Regions from separate parts of the Streptomyces sp. NPDC059743 genome, predicted to be linked through region 2. Evidence: riboswitches for the same ligand, from Rfam matches in the RefSeq annotation. Region 2 holds a riboswitch; the other holds the start of a gene.
What was found. Region 2 has a riboswitch for S-adenosylmethionine ahead of thrC (threonine synthase). Riboswitches for the same ligand answer to the same signal wherever they lie in the genome.
Positions count from the first base shown of each region.

Region 1: another riboswitch for S-adenosylmethionine. It lies ahead of ACFV6H_RS12870 (aminotransferase class V-fold PLP-dependent enzyme); the one in region 2 lies ahead of thrC (threonine synthase).

Region 1 is NZ_JBHWGS010000006.1:61,203-69,441, reverse strand. It holds gene ACFV6H_RS12895 (NlpC/P60 family protein) at 1-672, opposite strand, end outside; gene ACFV6H_RS12890 (NYN domain-containing protein) at 994-2,358, opposite strand; gene ACFV6H_RS12885 (hypothetical protein) at 2,392-2,634, opposite strand; gene ACFV6H_RS12880 (rhomboid family intramembrane serine protease) at 2,796-3,506, shown strand; gene ACFV6H_RS12875 (Lrp/AsnC family transcriptional regulator) at 3,503-3,784, shown strand; gene ACFV6H_RS12870 (aminotransferase class V-fold PLP-dependent enzyme) at 3,806-5,176, opposite strand; SAM riboswitch class IV at 5,210-5,327, opposite strand; gene trpD (anthranilate phosphoribosyltransferase) at 5,761-6,831, opposite strand; gene ACFV6H_RS12860 (cytochrome bc complex cytochrome b subunit) at 7,036-8,239, opposite strand, start outside.
Region 2 is NZ_JBHWGS010000002.1:29,574-37,812, forward strand. It holds gene ACFV6H_RS03255 (trehalose-6-phosphate synthase) at 1-797, opposite strand, end outside; gene ACFV6H_RS03260 (hypothetical protein) at 877-1,206, opposite strand; gene ACFV6H_RS03265 (glucosyl-3-phosphoglycerate synthase) at 1,245-2,228, opposite strand; SAM riboswitch class I at 2,450-2,577, shown strand; gene thrC (threonine synthase) at 2,595-3,881, shown strand; gene ACFV6H_RS03275 (ubiquitin-like small modifier protein 1) at 3,960-4,235, shown strand; gene ACFV6H_RS03280 (cold-shock protein) at 4,635-4,838, shown strand; gene groL (chaperonin GroEL) at 5,226-6,848, shown strand; gene ACFV6H_RS03290 (RNA polymerase sigma factor) at 7,012-7,548, shown strand; gene ACFV6H_RS03295 (hypothetical protein) at 7,548-8,156, shown strand; gene ACFV6H_RS03300 (Uma2 family endonuclease) at 8,201-8,239, opposite strand, start outside.

The DNA.
Region 1 (8,239 bases), on a different contig from region 2:
GGGCACCGAAGTGCCGAGGTCCGCGCGGGAGCTGGCGCGGTTGGCGCGGGAGTCCTCGGCGGCGAGCGAGGCCTTCTCCTGCGCGGTGAGCGTGTTGAGAACCTTCTGCGTGGCGGCGAGCTTCTCCTGGACCTCGGCCTTCTTCGCGCCGAGTTCCTTGCGGGTCTCGGCCAGGTCCTGGACCTTGGCCTGGGCCTCCTTGCGCTGCTGCGCGAGGGACCGCTGCTTCTCCTGGATCTGCTGGAGCGACTCGGCCTGCTTGGCGCTGACCTGGTCGAGCGTGGACGCGCCCTCCAGGTAGCTGTCCGGGTCGGAGGAGAGGAAGAGCTGTACGGAAGGGTCGATGCCGCCGGTGCGGTACTGGGCACTGGCCATCGAACCGAGGCTGTCGCGCAGGTCGTTCAGCTCGTCCTGGCCGCGGGCGACCTTGTCCTGGAGGGCGTCGACCTCTTTTTCGAGCTTGCCCTGCGCTTCCTTGGCCGCCGTGTACTTCTCGGTAGCCTTCTCGGCGTCCTCGTAGAGCTTGTCGACCTTCTCCTTGACGTCGCTCTTGCTCGGCTGGGGAGCGGCCTGAGCGGCCTGGGAGGTCAGGGCGACAGCGGCGGCAGCGGTCGCGGTGAGCACGGTCACACGGGCGCGGCTCGGCTGCTTGGGACGACGGTGGGACGCCACGGAGGCGAGCTCCTTCTTCCTCAGCCGCCTACCGGGCCATGGGGGACACAGGGCCCCGGCTCCATACGTCCGACACCCCTGACAACTGGGCTGAACTGCATGAAATCGGCGGTTCCTTCGCTGTCACCCCGGGTGGGTGATCAACCGCGCGAAGGTTCGACGCCTGACCATAGTGACCTTCTTGTGATCAGTTCAAATCCTGACGAGGAAAAACTCTGTCACGACGCGCATTATTTACAGACGCTACACAGGCAGTGATGGACATTTGACGCTGCGCTCCACCAAGACACCATCAATTCGGGCATTAACCCCACCAGTTGACTAGATGCGCGAAAGCCGCTTCAGCAACAAGGCGGACGCGACGGGCCTGGCACCGGCCTGCGCCACTCCGTCCGCGACCTCACGGTCGGTGGAGACCACCACCAGCGGCCGGCCCGGCGGCTCCGCCCTGACGAGCTGACGGATCAACTCGTCCGCGGTCACGCCCGGTTTGGAGAACAGCACCCGCACGCCGCGCGGCGGCGCGAGCAGCACCGGCGCCGCCAGCTCGGCGCCGTCGAAGACACAGGTCGTCTCCGCGCCCGACTGCGCCGCGAGCATCGCGAGCCCGCCCAGCAGCCGCAGCCGCTGCTTCTCCAACGGCATCGTCGGATAGCCGGTCTTGGTGACGTTGTAGCCGTCCACGATCAGATGCGACTGCGGCAGCGCGAGCAATTGGTCGAGCAGCGCGGGATCGGTCTCGGAGAGCGCGCGGGCCGCCACATCCTTGGGCGACATCCGGCCGGGCTCGACCGCGTCGACCGTATCGCCGGGCCTGACCATGGCGGGCGGCAGCGCCAGTTCGCGCCGCAGCCCCTGGGCGGACTCCAGCAGGGTGTCCAGCAGCAGCCGCAGCCGCATGTCCTCCACCGAGCGGCCCTCACGGGCGGCCCTGCGGCTCGCCTCGACCGCCGACTCGGCCTCGCCGAGCCGTGCCTTGATCCGACGGGTCTCGCTCTCGGCGGCCGACACAGCAGCCGCGGCCTCGGCCCTGGCCGCCTCGGTCTCCGTGTGCACCCGACGCAGGGCGGCCTCGCCGCGCTTCACATCGCTCTGGGCACTGCGCAGTTTGCGGTGGAGCGACTCGGCCTCCTTGCGGGCCGTCTCCAGCTCCGTACGCAGCCGCTCGGTCTCGCTCTTCGTCAGCGCCCTGGCCACGGCCAGTTCCTCGCGCAGCCGCTCCAGCTCGCGCCGGGCCTCCTCGTCGGCGCGCTCGGCGTCCGCGCGCTGTGCCTCCTCGCCCGCGGCGGCCACCAGCTTCACCCATCCGGGCGGCCTGAGCACATACGCAGCGGCGGCCACATCGACGGGATCCGCTGCGGCGGGCGGCGATCCCGACTCCAGGGCTCCGGCCAGCTCCGGCTGGGAGTGGCTGATGCGCTCACCGATCCGCTGCCGGAACAGCGGATCGCTCTCCAGGGCCGCGGCCATCGCGTTACCGGCGAACTTGGCCCGTCTGTTGGGCGTGAACCGGGCGTACTGGCGTAGCTGCGCGGGGAGTTCGGTGATCGTCAGTCCGCCGAAGGCATCGGAGACCAGCGCGACGACTCTGCGCCGTACGCCGTCCGGGAGCGGGCGGTCGAGCGCCTCCGCGGCGTCACCGCCGGCCGCGCCGGCCGGCTCAGCACCGCTTGCGGCCTGCTCCACATCCGTCACCCCATACCCTTTCGGGCGATTCCCTCAGGAACCGGCGCCCGGCCTGTCCACCAGCTCGATCTGATCCACCGCGTTGCACCAACGGCAGCGCACCGACTCGATGGTCTCACTGACCACCTCGCGCTCCTCGACCCGCGGCTCCCCTGCCAGGTCCAGATGGACGTACTCGACGGCCTTCGACGATCGCGTCACATCGAAACGCGTGAGATTGCCGCACAGTGTGCAGCGCCACCGGGTGGCGGCCGTCGGCTGGGGAACCGTCGTCATCATGCGTCCTCTTTCGTCGTCCGTCGTCGTCCGTCCCGCTGCCGCCCGCGGTGCGCCGTCGAACAGCGGATGTACTCCTTGCAACCCTACGGCCTCCGGGCCACCCCAGGGAGCGGCGAGGCGCTCTGTACCCTTCAGTCCCGGTAAGCCATGCTCTGTCGGTGAATACGTCGCGGACGACGGCCGGCGGACCGGTGGTGACCCACACGCTGATCGGCCTCTGCTGTCTGGCCTTCCTGTTCAGTCCGGCCTCGGGTTTCAACCCGGCGTACGGGAGAGGTGAGGCGCTCCTCGACGCGCAGACCTTGTATTTCGAACGGTGGGGCGTCATCCCGGCCGAGCTGCTGAGCGGCTCCACCCGCGCCCTGTTCACCCCGCTGACCGCGCTCTTCGTCCATGGAAGCTGGCTGCATCTGCTGGGCAACATGCTGTTTCTGTTCGTCTTCGGCGCGATGGCGGAGGAGCGGCTGGGCCGGGCGCACTTCCTGTTCTTCTATCTCGGCGTCGGCTGTCTCGCGCTGCTGGCGTACGCCATGGTGAACGCGGCCTCGGACCAGACGCTGGTGGGGGCCTCGGGCGCGATCTCGGGCGTGCTCGGCGCCTTTCTCTATCTCTTCCCGAAGGCCCGGGTCACCAGTCTCTTCCCGTTCCTGTTCTTCCTGCCGCTGCGCTTCCCGGCCTGGATCGTGCTGATCTTCTGGTTCGCGCTCCAGTGGCTGGCGGCGCGCGGCGCGGGCTCGGGGCCCGGCGTGGCCTATCTCGCGCATCTCGTGGGCTTCGCCACCGGTTTTCTCTACGCCTGGGGGCGGTACTGGCGTACCGATAGAGTGGGAGACCACACCGCGGCCACCGAGGGAGAACGTCAACCGTGATCACCGCGATCGTGCTCATCAAGACCAGCGTGGACCGGATCCCCGAGATCGCGGAGTCGATCGCCGCGCTGGACAGCGTCAGCGAGGTCTTCTCGGTGACCGGTACGTACGACCTGATCGCCATGGTGCGGGTGGCCAAGCACGACGATCTGGCGGATGTGATCCCCGGCCGGATCAGCAAGATCGAGGGCGTCGAGGCCACGGACACGCATGTGGCGTTCCGTACGTACTCACAGCACGACCTCGAAGCGGCCTTCGCCATCGGACTCGACGCGTAAGGCCGCCTCGGGCTTCGTACGTCAGGCTGTGGCGCCGTCCCGGTCCGGGACGCAACGGCCGTCCTCCGTACGGTAGTTCCAGCGCGCTCCGTCACTCACCAGCTCCCGTACGGCACGGACGAAGCGGTCCACGTGCTCGTCCGGAGTGCCGGCGCCGAAGCTGACGCGGATCGCGTTCAGCGAGCGCTCGCCCGGCTCGGCCTCCGGAGCGCCGCACTCGCCCGGGTCCTGCGGGTCGGTGCCCAGCAGGGTACGCACCAGCGGATGCGCGCAGAAGAGACCGTCCCGTACGCCGATGCCGTACTCCGCGGAGAGCGCGGCGGCGAAGTGCGAGCTGTTCCATCCCTCGACCACGAACGACAGGACGCCGACGCGCGGCGCCTCGTCGCCGAACAGCGAGAGGACCTTGACCTCGGGCACCTCGGCGAGACCGGCGCGCACCCGGGCGACAAGCCTCTGCTCACGGTCGACAAGGGCGTCGAAGCCCGCTTCGGTGAGGGCCCGGCAGGCGGCGGCGATCGCGTACACGCCGATGACATTGGGCGAACCGGCCTCGTGGCGGGCGGCCGTGCTGTGCCACACGACATCGACGCCGCCGTCGCTCCGGCGGGCCACCGCACGGCTGGCGCCGCCGCCCGCGAGATAGGGCTCGGCGTCCTGGAGCCAGTCGGCGCGGCCCGCAAGCACTCCGGAGCCGAACGGCGCGTACAGCTTGTGCCCGGAGAAGGCGACCCAGTCGACATCCAGCGCGGCGATGTCCACCGGGTGATGCGGAGCGAGCTGCGCGGCGTCGAGCACGATCCGGGCGCCGTGCGCGTGCGCGGCGGCGGCCAGCTCCCGTACGGGCCACAGCTCACCGGTCACATTGGACGCCCCGGTCACACAGACCAGCGCCGGGCCCTCCGAATCGCGCTCCGCGAGCGCCCGCTCCAGGGTCGCGACGGCCTCGGCCGGAGTGCGCGGCGCGTTCAGATAGCTGACCCGGGCCTCGCGCCAGGGCAGCAGGGAGGCGTGGTGCTCGGTCTCGAAGACGAACACCTGGCAGTCGGCCGGAAGCACCGCGGCGAGCAGATTCAGCGAGTCGGTGGTCGAGCGGGTGAAGACGACCTGGTCGCCGGGGCGGCAGCCGAGAAACTCCGCGACCGTGCGGCGGCTGTTCTCGAAGAGATCGGTGGAGAGCTGCGAGAGATAACCGGCGCCGCGGTGGACACTGCCGTAGTACGGCGCGTACGCGGCGACGTCGTCCCACACCCGCTGAAGGGCGGGCGCGCTGGCCGCGTAGTCGAGCGCGGCGTAAGTGACCTCACCGCCGGTGACAAGCGGCACGGTGACATCCCGCCCGAGCACGGGCAGAGGCTCGGCGGTGATCGTGGTGACGGCGTTCGGGCTCACGAAACGGCTCCCTTGGGGACCAGGACCCCAAAGGGCCCGCGCTTGCCGCGGACCTCGCTGCCCACGGCCTGGTCTTCACCCGGGGCACCCCGCCACGGACGGAGGGTTGCCGGACAGCGAGCCGGGGCCGTAATCGCTGTCGCTCATGACCTGGTCAAAAAGTATGCCACAACGTCCGCGCGGGGGGGACCGGTTCCGTCCTCAATCGCCGGACGGGCTGGATTTTCCGGCCTGCGGCCGGAGTACGCCGAGGAGCTGACCCCTACCGAGCGGGCACCCGGCGCCGGGGTGAGCCGTTCCGTCCTCAAACGCCGGACGGGCTGGATGTGCGGGCCCGGACGGGCGGAAACCCGGCATGCGGCGGGAGGGGGGCGGGGTCGTAGGAGGTGCGTGTCCGGACACTAAAGCGTGATTTGTGCCGCACACGAAACCCGCACCCGACAACCCACCCGCACGCGGCGTAAATCATGCCGTCCGGACATGTACCTCCGGAGGCCCCGACACCCGCACCCACCACCGCACCGGCCCCCGCGCCGCAGGCGCGAAACGCCCCCGCCGCACGGCGGCCCACGCCGGGAGGCGAGCTACGCGTCGCGGTGGCTTGCCGTCACCCACCGTTCCAGCGTCCGCCTCGCCTCGCCCGAGTCCACCGCTTCCGCCGCCCTCGCCATCCCCGCACTCAGTTGCACCGCCAGCGCGTCGCCCGTCGGGTCCAGGGCCACCAGTGCCGCCGCCGCGTTGAGGAGGACCGCGTCGCGGACCGGGCCCGGTTCGCCCGCCAGCAGCCGGCGCGCCACATCCGCGTTGTACGACGCGTCCGCGCCGCGCAGCGCCTCGATCGGGACCAGTTCCAGGCCCACGTCGCGCGGATCGAAGGCCTCCTCCGTGACCTTGCCGTCCCGTACCACCCACACCCGCGACGTCGCCGTGGTGGTCAGTTCGTCCAGGCCGTCGTCGCCGCGGAAGACCAGGGAGGAGTTTCCGCGCTCGGCGAGCACGCCCGCGACGATCGGCGCCATCCGTACGTCCGCCACGCCCACCGCCTGGGCCCTGACCCGCGCCGGGTTGGTGAGCGGTCCGAGGACATTGAAGGTGGTCTGCGCGCCGAGTTCCTTGCGGGCCTTGGCCGCGTACCGCAGCGCCGGATGGAACTTCACCGCGAAGCAGAAGGTGATCCCGGCCTCCTCGGCGACCTCGGCCACCCGCTGCGGGCTCAGCTCCAGATTGACGCCGAGCTTCTCCAGTACGTCCGAGGCGCCGCTCGCCGAAGAGGCCGCGCGGTTGCCGTGCTTGACGACCTTCGCTCCGGTGCCCGCCACGACGATCGCCGCCATGGTGGAGATATTGACGGTCTTGGCAAGATCGCCGCCCGTGCCGACGATGTCGACCGTACGGCCCGCCACCTCGATGGTGTTGGCGTGCGCGTACATCGCGCGCACCAGGCCCGAGACCTCCTCGACCGTCTCGCCCTTCGCCCGCAGGGCGACCGCGAACCCGGCGATCTGCGCGTCGGTGGCCTCGCCGCTCATGATGCGGTCCATGGCCCACGCCGTGTCCTCCGTGCTCAGATTCTCGCCGCGCAGCAGCGGATTCAGCACGCCCGGCCAGCTGCGGTCCGCCACGGTGTCGCCTCCGACGGGGGTCACAGCGCTCATGCTCGCTCCTGGTGGGTCCTGGGACGGATGCGTGGACCGTACGAGGCGTACGAGGCCCACGCCGCAAGCCTATCGGCGTACGCCCGGCCGGCAGGACGGATGCCCGGAGTACGGACGGCCGCACACCGAGGGCCCCGGCCGGTGTCCCTCGCGGGGAGACCGGGCCGGGGCCCTCGGTGGTGGCGAACCGGGCGAACCGGTGGATCAGTGCTTGCCGCTGGTGATCTCCTCATGGCCGTGGCCGTGCGCGGCGGCGATCTCGTTGTACTCCTCGGCCGTCGGCTTGGGGATCTGGCTGCCCTCGCCGTAGTAGCCCTTGCTCAGCTTGACCCGGAGCTTCTCGGCCGGGCCGACCTTGCGCCGTACGCCGTTCTCGTCCACCGCCGGGCCGAGATCGGCCGGCTTGTGCTGCTCGTGGGCGGTCAGCTTGTGCAGATCGGCCTGCTCCAGCGGGGTGTGCACCTCGATGAACTCACCGTGCGGCAGCCGCTTGATGACACCGGACTCACGTCCGTGCAGCACCTTCTCGGCGTCGCGCCGCTGAAGGCCCAGACAGATCCGCTTGGTGACGACGAAGGCGATGACCGGTCCGACGAAGAAGAAGACCCGCACGAACCAGGTGATCGCGTTGATCGACAGATGGAAGTGCGTCGCCCACAGGTCGTTGCCGCCGCCGACGAGCAGGATGAAGTACCACGTCAGCCAGGCCACACCGAACGCCGTACGGGTCGGCGCGTTGCGCGGGCGGTCCAGGATGTGGTGCTCGCGGTTGTCGCGGGTGACCCAGCCCTCGATGAACGGATAGACCGCGATCGCGACCAGCACCAGCGGGAAGATCACCAGCGGGATGAAGACACCCAGTACCAGGGTGTGTCCCAGGAAGTTGATCTCCCAGCCGGGCATCACACGGATGAGGCCCTCGGAGAAGCCCATGTACCAGTCGGGCTGGGCTCCGGTGGACACCTGGTCCGGGCGGTAGGGCCCGAGCGCCCAGATCGGGTTGATCGTGGCGATGGCGGAGACGATCGTGATGAGCCCGAAGACCAGGAAGAAGAAGCCTCCGGCCTTGGCCATGTAGACCGGCAGCAGCGGCATGCCCACGACGTTCTTGTTCGTCCGGCCCGCGCCCGCGAACTGGGTGTGCTTGTGGTAGAAGACCAGGATCAGATGGGCCACGACCAGTCCCAGCATGATGCCGGGCAGCAGCAGGATATGGACCGAGTAGAACCGGGCCACGAAGTCGCCGCCGGGGAACTCGCCGCCGAACAGGAACATCGAGAGATACGTTCCGACGACCGGCACCGACAGGATCGCGCCCTGCATGAAGCGGACACCGGTACCGGAGAGCAGGTCGTCCGGGAGCGAGTAACCGGTGAAGCCGGTGAACATGCCCAGCACGAACAGCAGG
Region 2 (8,239 bases):
GTGACGATCCGTTCGTCCACATCCGGCCGGTGCGCGCGCTCGCGCAGGAAGTCGGCGTCCGTGCCCAGACCGTGCACACCGATCCTGGTGTTGCCCGTCCCGCCCAGCAGCTCCGTACAGCAGGCCGTGAAGGCGTCCGCCCACCGGTGCGTCAGAAAGGCCGCCCGGTCCGCGCCGAGGATGCCGCGCAGAAGCTGGCGGCCGATGTCGTCGGGCAGCAGCCGGTAGTAGTCCACCGGCGCCCAGGGCGTGTGCGAGAAGTGGCCGATCCGCAGATCGGGCCGGAGCGCCCGCAGTATCCCGGGCACCAGCGCCAGGTGGTAGTCCTGCACCAGCACCGCCGCGCCCTCCGCGGCCTCGTCCGCCAGCGCCTCCGCGAAGGCGCGGTTGTACATCTCGTACGACGCCCACTGCGCGCGGAACTCCGGGCCGAAGGACGGCTCCAGCGGAGTCTGGTAGAGCAGGTGGTGGACGAACCAGAGCGTGGAGTTGGCGACGCCGTTGTACGCGTCCTCGTACACCTCCGGCGCGATTCCCAGCATCCGTACGCGCTGTCCGCCCGTGTCGGCCGGATCGAGCCGGCCGCCCGTACGCCGTACCGCCTCGCGGTCGCCGTCCCCGAGCGCCGCGCACACCCAGATCGCGTCCGCGTCCGGGCCGATGGCCGAGAGGCCGGACACCAGCCCGCCGCCGCCCCGCTTCGGCGCCAGCTCGCCGTCGTCGCGCACGCTGTACGAGACGGGACCGCGGTTGGACGCGACGAGGACCTGGGCCCGGGAGGACGGCTCGGTAACCATGTGCCGAAACCTAGCCCGTCGCGTAAACGCTCAAACGTACGGACGGTGTGGTCTGTGCCCGGACACGGTCCCACACGTTCTAGCGGCGGCCACGCGTCGCGGCCAGCGCCACCGCGCCCGCGCCGGTCAGCGCGAGCGCCACTCCGCCCAGCAGCCACAGCCGTTCCGCAGCTCCTCCGGTGTCCGCGAGCTGTCCGTTCAGCGACTCGTGCAGAGGCTCGTGCGGAGGCTGATGGGCGAGCTCGTGGAGCGGCGGCGCGTGGACCGGCGCGTGGACCGGCGTGAGCAGAGGCCCGGACGCCTGAGGCGGTACGTGCGCCATGGCCGACGCCTGTCCCGGCGACAGCAGCACCAGCGTCCCGGCCAGCACTCCGAAGAATCGGCAGATAATCAGATGTTTTGCCCTCATAAGGGCGCAATGTAGGCAATCGGTGAGGTGATCCGCGGTTACGCCGCGCGTCCGGACGTGTACTCCGCGATCTCGCGTATCGGCGGCCGTTCCTCCGTGTCCACGGAGTAGGTGCGCGGTACGAAGCCGTTCTCGCCGCGGTCGAACTGCGTCAGCTCCGGCCGTACCAAGTGCGCCCGGGACAGCCGCAGTTGAGCCGTACGGTAGATCGCCGCGGCCATCCGCCCGAGCGCCCGGTCGTCCTGGTGGCGGTGCAGCCGTACGCCCACGTCGACCTGGCCCAGCGCGTCCAGGCCCACCGTGTGCAGCGCGTCCACGAGCAGTCCCAGTTCCACGCCGTATCCGACCGGGAAGGGCAGCCGCTCCAGCAGCGAGCGGCGCGCCGCGTACTCCCCGCCCAGCGGCTGGACGAAACCGGCCAGGCGTGGCCAGTGCAGATTGAGCAGCGGACGCGCCACCAGCTCGGTCACCCGCCCGCCCTGCCCGCCGACGGTTCCATTCATGCCGCCGCCCTCGCCGTCCGGATCGTCCTCCCGCAGCGGCCGGTCGTACATCGCCTTCACGAACTGCACATCCGCGTCGGTCAGCAGCGGTCCCACCGTCCCGGACACGAAATCCGCCGAGAACCGCCGCAGATCGGCGTCCACGAAGCACACCACATCGCCGCTCGTCACCAGCAGCGACCGCCACAGCACCTCGCCCTTGCCGGGCAGCGCGGGCAGCCGCGGCAGAATCGCGTCCCGGTGCACCACGCGCGCGCCCGCCGCCGCGGCGACCTCCGCCGTACGGTCGGTCGAGCCGGAATCGATCACCACCAGCTCGTCCACGAGCGGCGCCCGCTCCATCAGCTCGCGCCGGATCACGGAGACGATCGCGCCGACCGTCGCCTCCTCGTCGAGCGCCGGGAGCACCACGCTCACCGTGGTGCCGCGCGCGGCCTTCGCCACCAGGAGCCGGTCGAGCGTACGGTCGGCCGCTGACCAGGAACGCCTGGTCAGCCAGCGTTCCACCTCTTCCAGCACGGTCGGTACTCCCTGACGTGTTCCATGAACGTGACCCGCGAATCCGGTCGGAACCGGGCCGCGACCGGGCCGGAACCCGGTCGAACGTGATCCATCTCGCGGTGCGGACCACTATCTCAACCGTCCGCTCCTTCGGTTACAGTCTTGAACAACACGAATGACCTCCGCATGCCGGGGGTCGTTACGTGGAAAAACGCGCCGGGCCTGGCCCGGCGTCATAGCGCTCATCCAGAGGGACTGAGGGAACGGCCCGTTGAAGTCCCGGCAACCCTCCCGCCGACCGCGAGGTCACGGTGGGGAAGGTGCCAATTCCGTCTTGCGGCGAAATGCGTCGTAAGGAAGATGAGGAGAAAGGGCCTCGCCATCATGGCTGTGCAGACCGTCCACCACGCCAGCGACACCGTTGACCTCGGACCCGCCGCCGCCCTCTCGTGCCGCGAATGCGGAGAGCGTTTCGATCTCGGTCCCATTTTCGCCTGCGCGAGCTGTTTCGGGCCGCTCGAAGTCGCGTACGACCTGCCGAGCGGCACTCCGGAAGAGCTGAAGAAGCGCATCGCGGACGGCCCGGACAACATCTGGCGGTACGCGCCACTGCTGCCCGTTCCCGCCGATGTGGCCTCGAAGCCGAACATCAATCCCGGTTTCACCAAGCTGGTCAAGGCCGACAATCTGGCCCGCGAGCTCGGCATCACCGGCTCCCTGCACATCAAGGACGACTCCGGCAATCCGACGCACTCCTTCAAGGACCGTGTCGTCGCCATCGCCGTCGAGGCCGCCCGCGCCTTCGGCTTCACCACGCTCTCCTGCTCCTCCACCGGCAATCTGGCGGGCGCCGTCGGCGCCGCCGCCGCCCGCGCCGGCTTCCGCTCCTGTGTGTTCATCCCGCACGACCTGGAGCAGGGCAAGGTCGTCATGGCCGCGGTGTACGGCGGTGAACTCGTCGGCATCGAAGGCAACTACGACGATGTGAACCGCTTCTGCTCGGAGCTGATCGGCGATCCGCTGGGCGAGGGCTGGGGCTTCGTCAACGTCAACCTCCGTCCGTACTACGGCGAGGGCTCCAAGACGCTCGCGTACGAGATCTGCGAGCAGCTCGGCTGGCGGCTGCCCGACCAGATCGTCATCCCGATCGCCTCCGGATCACAGCTCACGAAGATCGACAAGGGCCTCCAGGAACTGATCAGGCTGGGGCTCGTGGAGGACCGGCCGTACAAGATCTTCGGCGCCCAGGCCGAGGGCTGCTCGCCGGTGTCCACCGCCTTCAAGGCCGGGCACGATGTCGTACGGCCGCAGAAGCCCAACACCATCGCCAAGTCCCTGGCGATCGGCAATCCGGCCGACGGCCCGTACGTCCTGGACATCGCCCGCCGCACCGGCGGCGCGGTCGAGGACGTCAACGATGAGCAGATCGTCGACGCGATCAAGCTGCTGGCGCGCACCGAGGGCATCTTCGCGGAGACCGCGGGCGGAGTGACCGTCGGTGTGACCAAGAAGCTGATCGAGGCCGGAGTGCTCGATCCGGCGCTGACGACCGTCGTCCTCAACACCGGTGACGGACTGAAGACTCTGGACGCGGTGGCGCCGACGACGGGCCCGACCGCGACCATCCGCCCGAGCCTGGACGCGTTCCGCGACGCCGGCCTGGCCCGCTGACCTGACCTGATTTGGCCCGGCCCGGCCTGGCCCGCTGATCCCGACGACGTTACGGAAGACGGAAGGCAGAACACCACTATGAGCGTCAATGTCCGCATCCCCACCATTCTCCGTACGTACACCGGCGGCAAGGCCGAGGTTCCGGCGGAGGGGGCGACTCTCTCCGAGGTCATTCAGTCCCTGGAGGCCAGCCATCCCGGTATCGCCGCGCGAGTCCTGGACGATCAGGGCAAGTTGCGCCGGTTTGTGAATGTGTACGTGAACGACGACGACGTCCGCTTCGAGCAGGGCCTGGAGACCGCGACTCCGGCGGGCGCGGGCGTCTCGATCATCCCGGCGGTCGCCGGAGGCTGAGCTTCGGCGTGGCTTCCGCGTGGCTTCGGCTTAGCTTCGTCGTCGCGACGCCGAGCGACCGGCATGGCTCCCTCCGCAAGAGAAGCGGAGGGAGCCATTCTTTATGGTTGAACGCGATAGAGTGTGGGAACGCCCCTCCGCCGCCCATGTGGCGCGTGTATGAGAACGCGACAAGATAGGGCTGAAGTCCTGGTGCTGTTTGCACTGTAGGTGCGCTTTGCCCGGCCCGACTTGCCCGGGAACGCAGCGAATTCGTCGCTATGCGTGTTCAGCCATGCCCAGAATTCTCGTCCGATTGACCTGTTGCAGAGGGCAGTTGGGCAGATACATTCAGCCGCGGTCGACGCGTTCCGGCGCGAAGTGTGGCCCCTGGAAGGGCCAGTAATAGGGGAGTTAGGCATGGCTCAGGGCACCGTCAAGTGGTTCAACGCGGAGAAGGGATACGGCTTCATCGCGGTCGACGGTGGTGCGGATGTTTTCGTCCACTACAGCGCGATCCAGATGGACGGTTACCGCACCCTTGAAGAAGGTCAGCGAGTGGAGTTCGAGATCTCGCAGGGCCAGAAGGGTCCGCAGGCGGACATGGTCAAGCTCGCCGTCTGATCCCGGCGCGATCGGCCACCGACGCACTCAGTTCACGGCTCACGCCGAGGGGTCCGTATCCCGGAGACGGGATACGGGCCCTTCGTGCGTGCCCGGCCCTTCGTGCGTGTTCGGGCGTCACCTCGCGCGTGTCCGGGCGCGGGTGGGGTACGGGCGCGGGCGGGGGCCTGCGGATGGGGGCCTGTGGGTGGGGGCGCTTGCACTCTCGGGGGTCGAGTGCTAATCATTGGCGTTAGCACTCTGCGAGTGAGAGTGACAACTTAAGGACCGGGTCGGTGAGGCCCGAAGAGCCGGTGGGGCAAGGAACCGCACGGCTCTCAGGCCGTCCGTCGCGGGCGCCAGCGCGGTCCGGAGCAATCCACCCCCTGTCCGGGAGGACCACTTCACATGGCCAAGATCATCGCGTTCAACGAGGAGGCACGGCGCGGTCTCGAGCGCGGGATGAACCAGCTCGCCGACGCCGTCAAGGTCACCCTTGGCCCCAAGGGTCGCAACGTCGTCCTCGAGAAGAAGTGGGGCGCCCCCACGATCACCAACGATGGTGTGTCCATCGCCAAGGAGATCGAGCTCGAGGACCCGTACGAGAAGATCGGCGCCGAGCTGGTCAAGGAAGTCGCCAAGAAGACGGACGACGTCGCCGGCGACGGTACGACCACCGCGACCGTGCTGGCCCAGGCGCTCGTCCGCGAGGGCCTGCGCAACGTGGCCGCCGGCGCCAACCCGATGGCCCTCAAGCGTGGCATTGAGAAGGCCGTCGAGGCCGTCTCCGGCGCCCTGCTGGAGCAGGCCAAGGACGTGGAGACCAAGGAGCAGATCGCTTCGACCGCCTCCATCTCCGCCGCCGACACCCAGATCGGCGAGCTCATCGCCGAGGCCATGGACAAGGTCGGCAAGGAAGGCGTCATCACCGTCGAGGAGTCCCAGACCTTCGGTCTGGAGCTCGAACTGACGGAGGGCATGCGCTTCGACAAGGGCTACATCTCCGCGTACTTCGCCACCGACATGGAGCGTATGGAGGCGTCCCTGGACGACCCGTACCTCCTGATCGTCAACTCCAAGATCGGCAACGTGAAGGACCTCCTTCCGCTGCTGGAGAAGGTCATGCAGTCGGGCAAGCCGCTGCTGATCATCGCGGAGGACGTCGAGGGCGAGGCGCTGTCGACTCTGGTCGTCAACAAGATCCGTGGCACCTTCAAGTCCGTCGCCGTCAAGGCTCCGGGCTTCGGTGACCGCCGCAAGGCGATGCTCAACGACATCGCCATCCTCACCGGTGGCACGGTCATCTCCGAGGAGGTCGGCCTCAAGCTGGAGAACGCCGGTCTGGACCTGCTGGGCCGCGCCCGCAAGGTCGTCATCACCAAGGACGAGACCACCATCGTCGACGGTGCCGGTGACAGCGACCAGGTCGCCGGCCGGGTCAACCAGATCCGCGCCGAGATCGAGAACAGCGACTCGGACTACGACCGCGAGAAGCTCCAGGAGCGCCTGGCGAAGCTGGCCGGCGGCGTGGCCGTCATCAAGGCCGGTGCCGCGACCGAGGTCGAGCTGAAGGAGCGCAAGCACCGCATCGAGGACGCGGTGCGCAACGCCAAGGCCGCCGTCGAGGAGGGCATCGTCGCCGGTGGCGGCGTGGCTCTGCTCCAGGCCGCTTCGGTTTTCGAGAAGCTTGAGCTCGAGGGCGACGAGGCGACCGGCGCCAACGCCGTCAAGCTCGCGCTGGAGGCTCCGCTCAAGCAGATCGCCATCAACGGTGGTCTTGAGGGCGGCGTCGTCGTCGAGAAGGTCCGCAACCTGACGGTCGGCCACGGTCTGAACGCCGCGACCGGCGAGTACGTCGACATGATCGCCGAGGGCATCATCGACCCGGCGAAGGTCACGCGGTCCGCGCTCCAGAACGCGGCCTCCATCGCCGCGCTGTTCCTGACCACCGAGGCCGTCATCGCCGACAAGCCGGAGAAGGCCGCCGCGGCTGCTCCGGGCGGTATGCCGGGCGGAGACATGGACTTCTGAGCCTGACGGCTCGGACCCGGTCCTGGTCCAGTTCCAGTTCCAGTACCGAGGGCGGCACCTCTTTCGAGGGGTGCCGCCCTCGGGCGTTTTCCGGTTCGGCAGCCTTCGGCTTTCGCGGCTTGCGGCTGGTAAGGATCCGCCGGGCTCATGACATATGAGAGGTGTGGAAACCTTTCGGACGACGGGGAGCGACGGGGGCCGTGCGCCCGACGGCGATCGCTCCGAGCGGTTCACGGCCATGTATGTACGCGAGCATCCGCGCGTATCGGCCTATGTCCACCGGCGGCTGGGCGACCGGAGCGCGGCGGAGGAACTGGCCGCGGAGGTCTTCAGGACCGCGTGGGAACGGATGGCCGCGGGCCATGAGACCAGCAGCGGCTGGCTGTTCGTCACCGCGCGCAATCTGCTGGGCAACCACTACCGCAAGAGCGCGCGCCTGACCGAACTCCACCGGCGCATCACCGACGAACTGCACCGCGCGCCCGCGTCCGGGCAGGACACCGCCGTACTGGACACTCTCGACCGGCTCCCGGACCGGCATCGGGATGTGCTGATGCTCAGTTACTGGGACGGGCTGAGCGCCGCCGAGATGAGCGAGGTCCTCGGCTGCGGGGTACCGGCGGTCTGGGTCCGGCTGCACCGGGCCCGTAAGGCGTTCCGAGACCTTTACGTACAGCCCGAGCCCGAGGAGTCGGCGTGATGCGTGTCAAGTCCCTGATCAAGCACGCCAACCCGGTGCCGGTGCCGGTCGCTTCCGAAGGCCGGGGCCGGCCGGGCAGGCGCGCCGTTCTGGTGGCGGCTCTCGCCGGCGGTACGGCCGCTGTCGTCGCGGGCGTCGCGCTGCTCGCGACCGGTCCCGGGGGAGCGCAGGCTCCCGGAGGCGGCGGCGCCGTCGCGGACCAGGCGTACTACGGAAGCACCGAGCAGTTGGAGGCGATGGCCGACGTGATCGTACGAGGCAGGCTCGGCCCCGGCCGCGAGGAGGACGCGGGCTCCGACCGCGGCGGAAGCAATTACACGGTCGCGCCGGTGGATGTCACGGCGACAGCCAAGGGCGAAGTGCCCGGAAACCGCCTCCAATTGTCCTACCTCACCCCGGGCACCGCCGCCGAGACGGCCCCGCTGACCGCCGGGAAGGAGTATGTCTTCCTGCTCACAAAGGACACCCCGACCACCGGAAGCCACTACCTCGTGAGCACCACCCAGGGCTGGTACGCAGTGACCACCGACGACCGCGCAACACCGGGCCCCGAGAACGACCTCCCGCTGAGCCCGACGGTACGGAGGGCGCTACGGCTCAGGGAGTGAGCGGGTGGGGTGAGCGGATGACCTGGTGACCTGGGTGACTCGCGTCAGCGGGTGTAGTCCTTGAGCTTCTCGGTCTCCAGGGT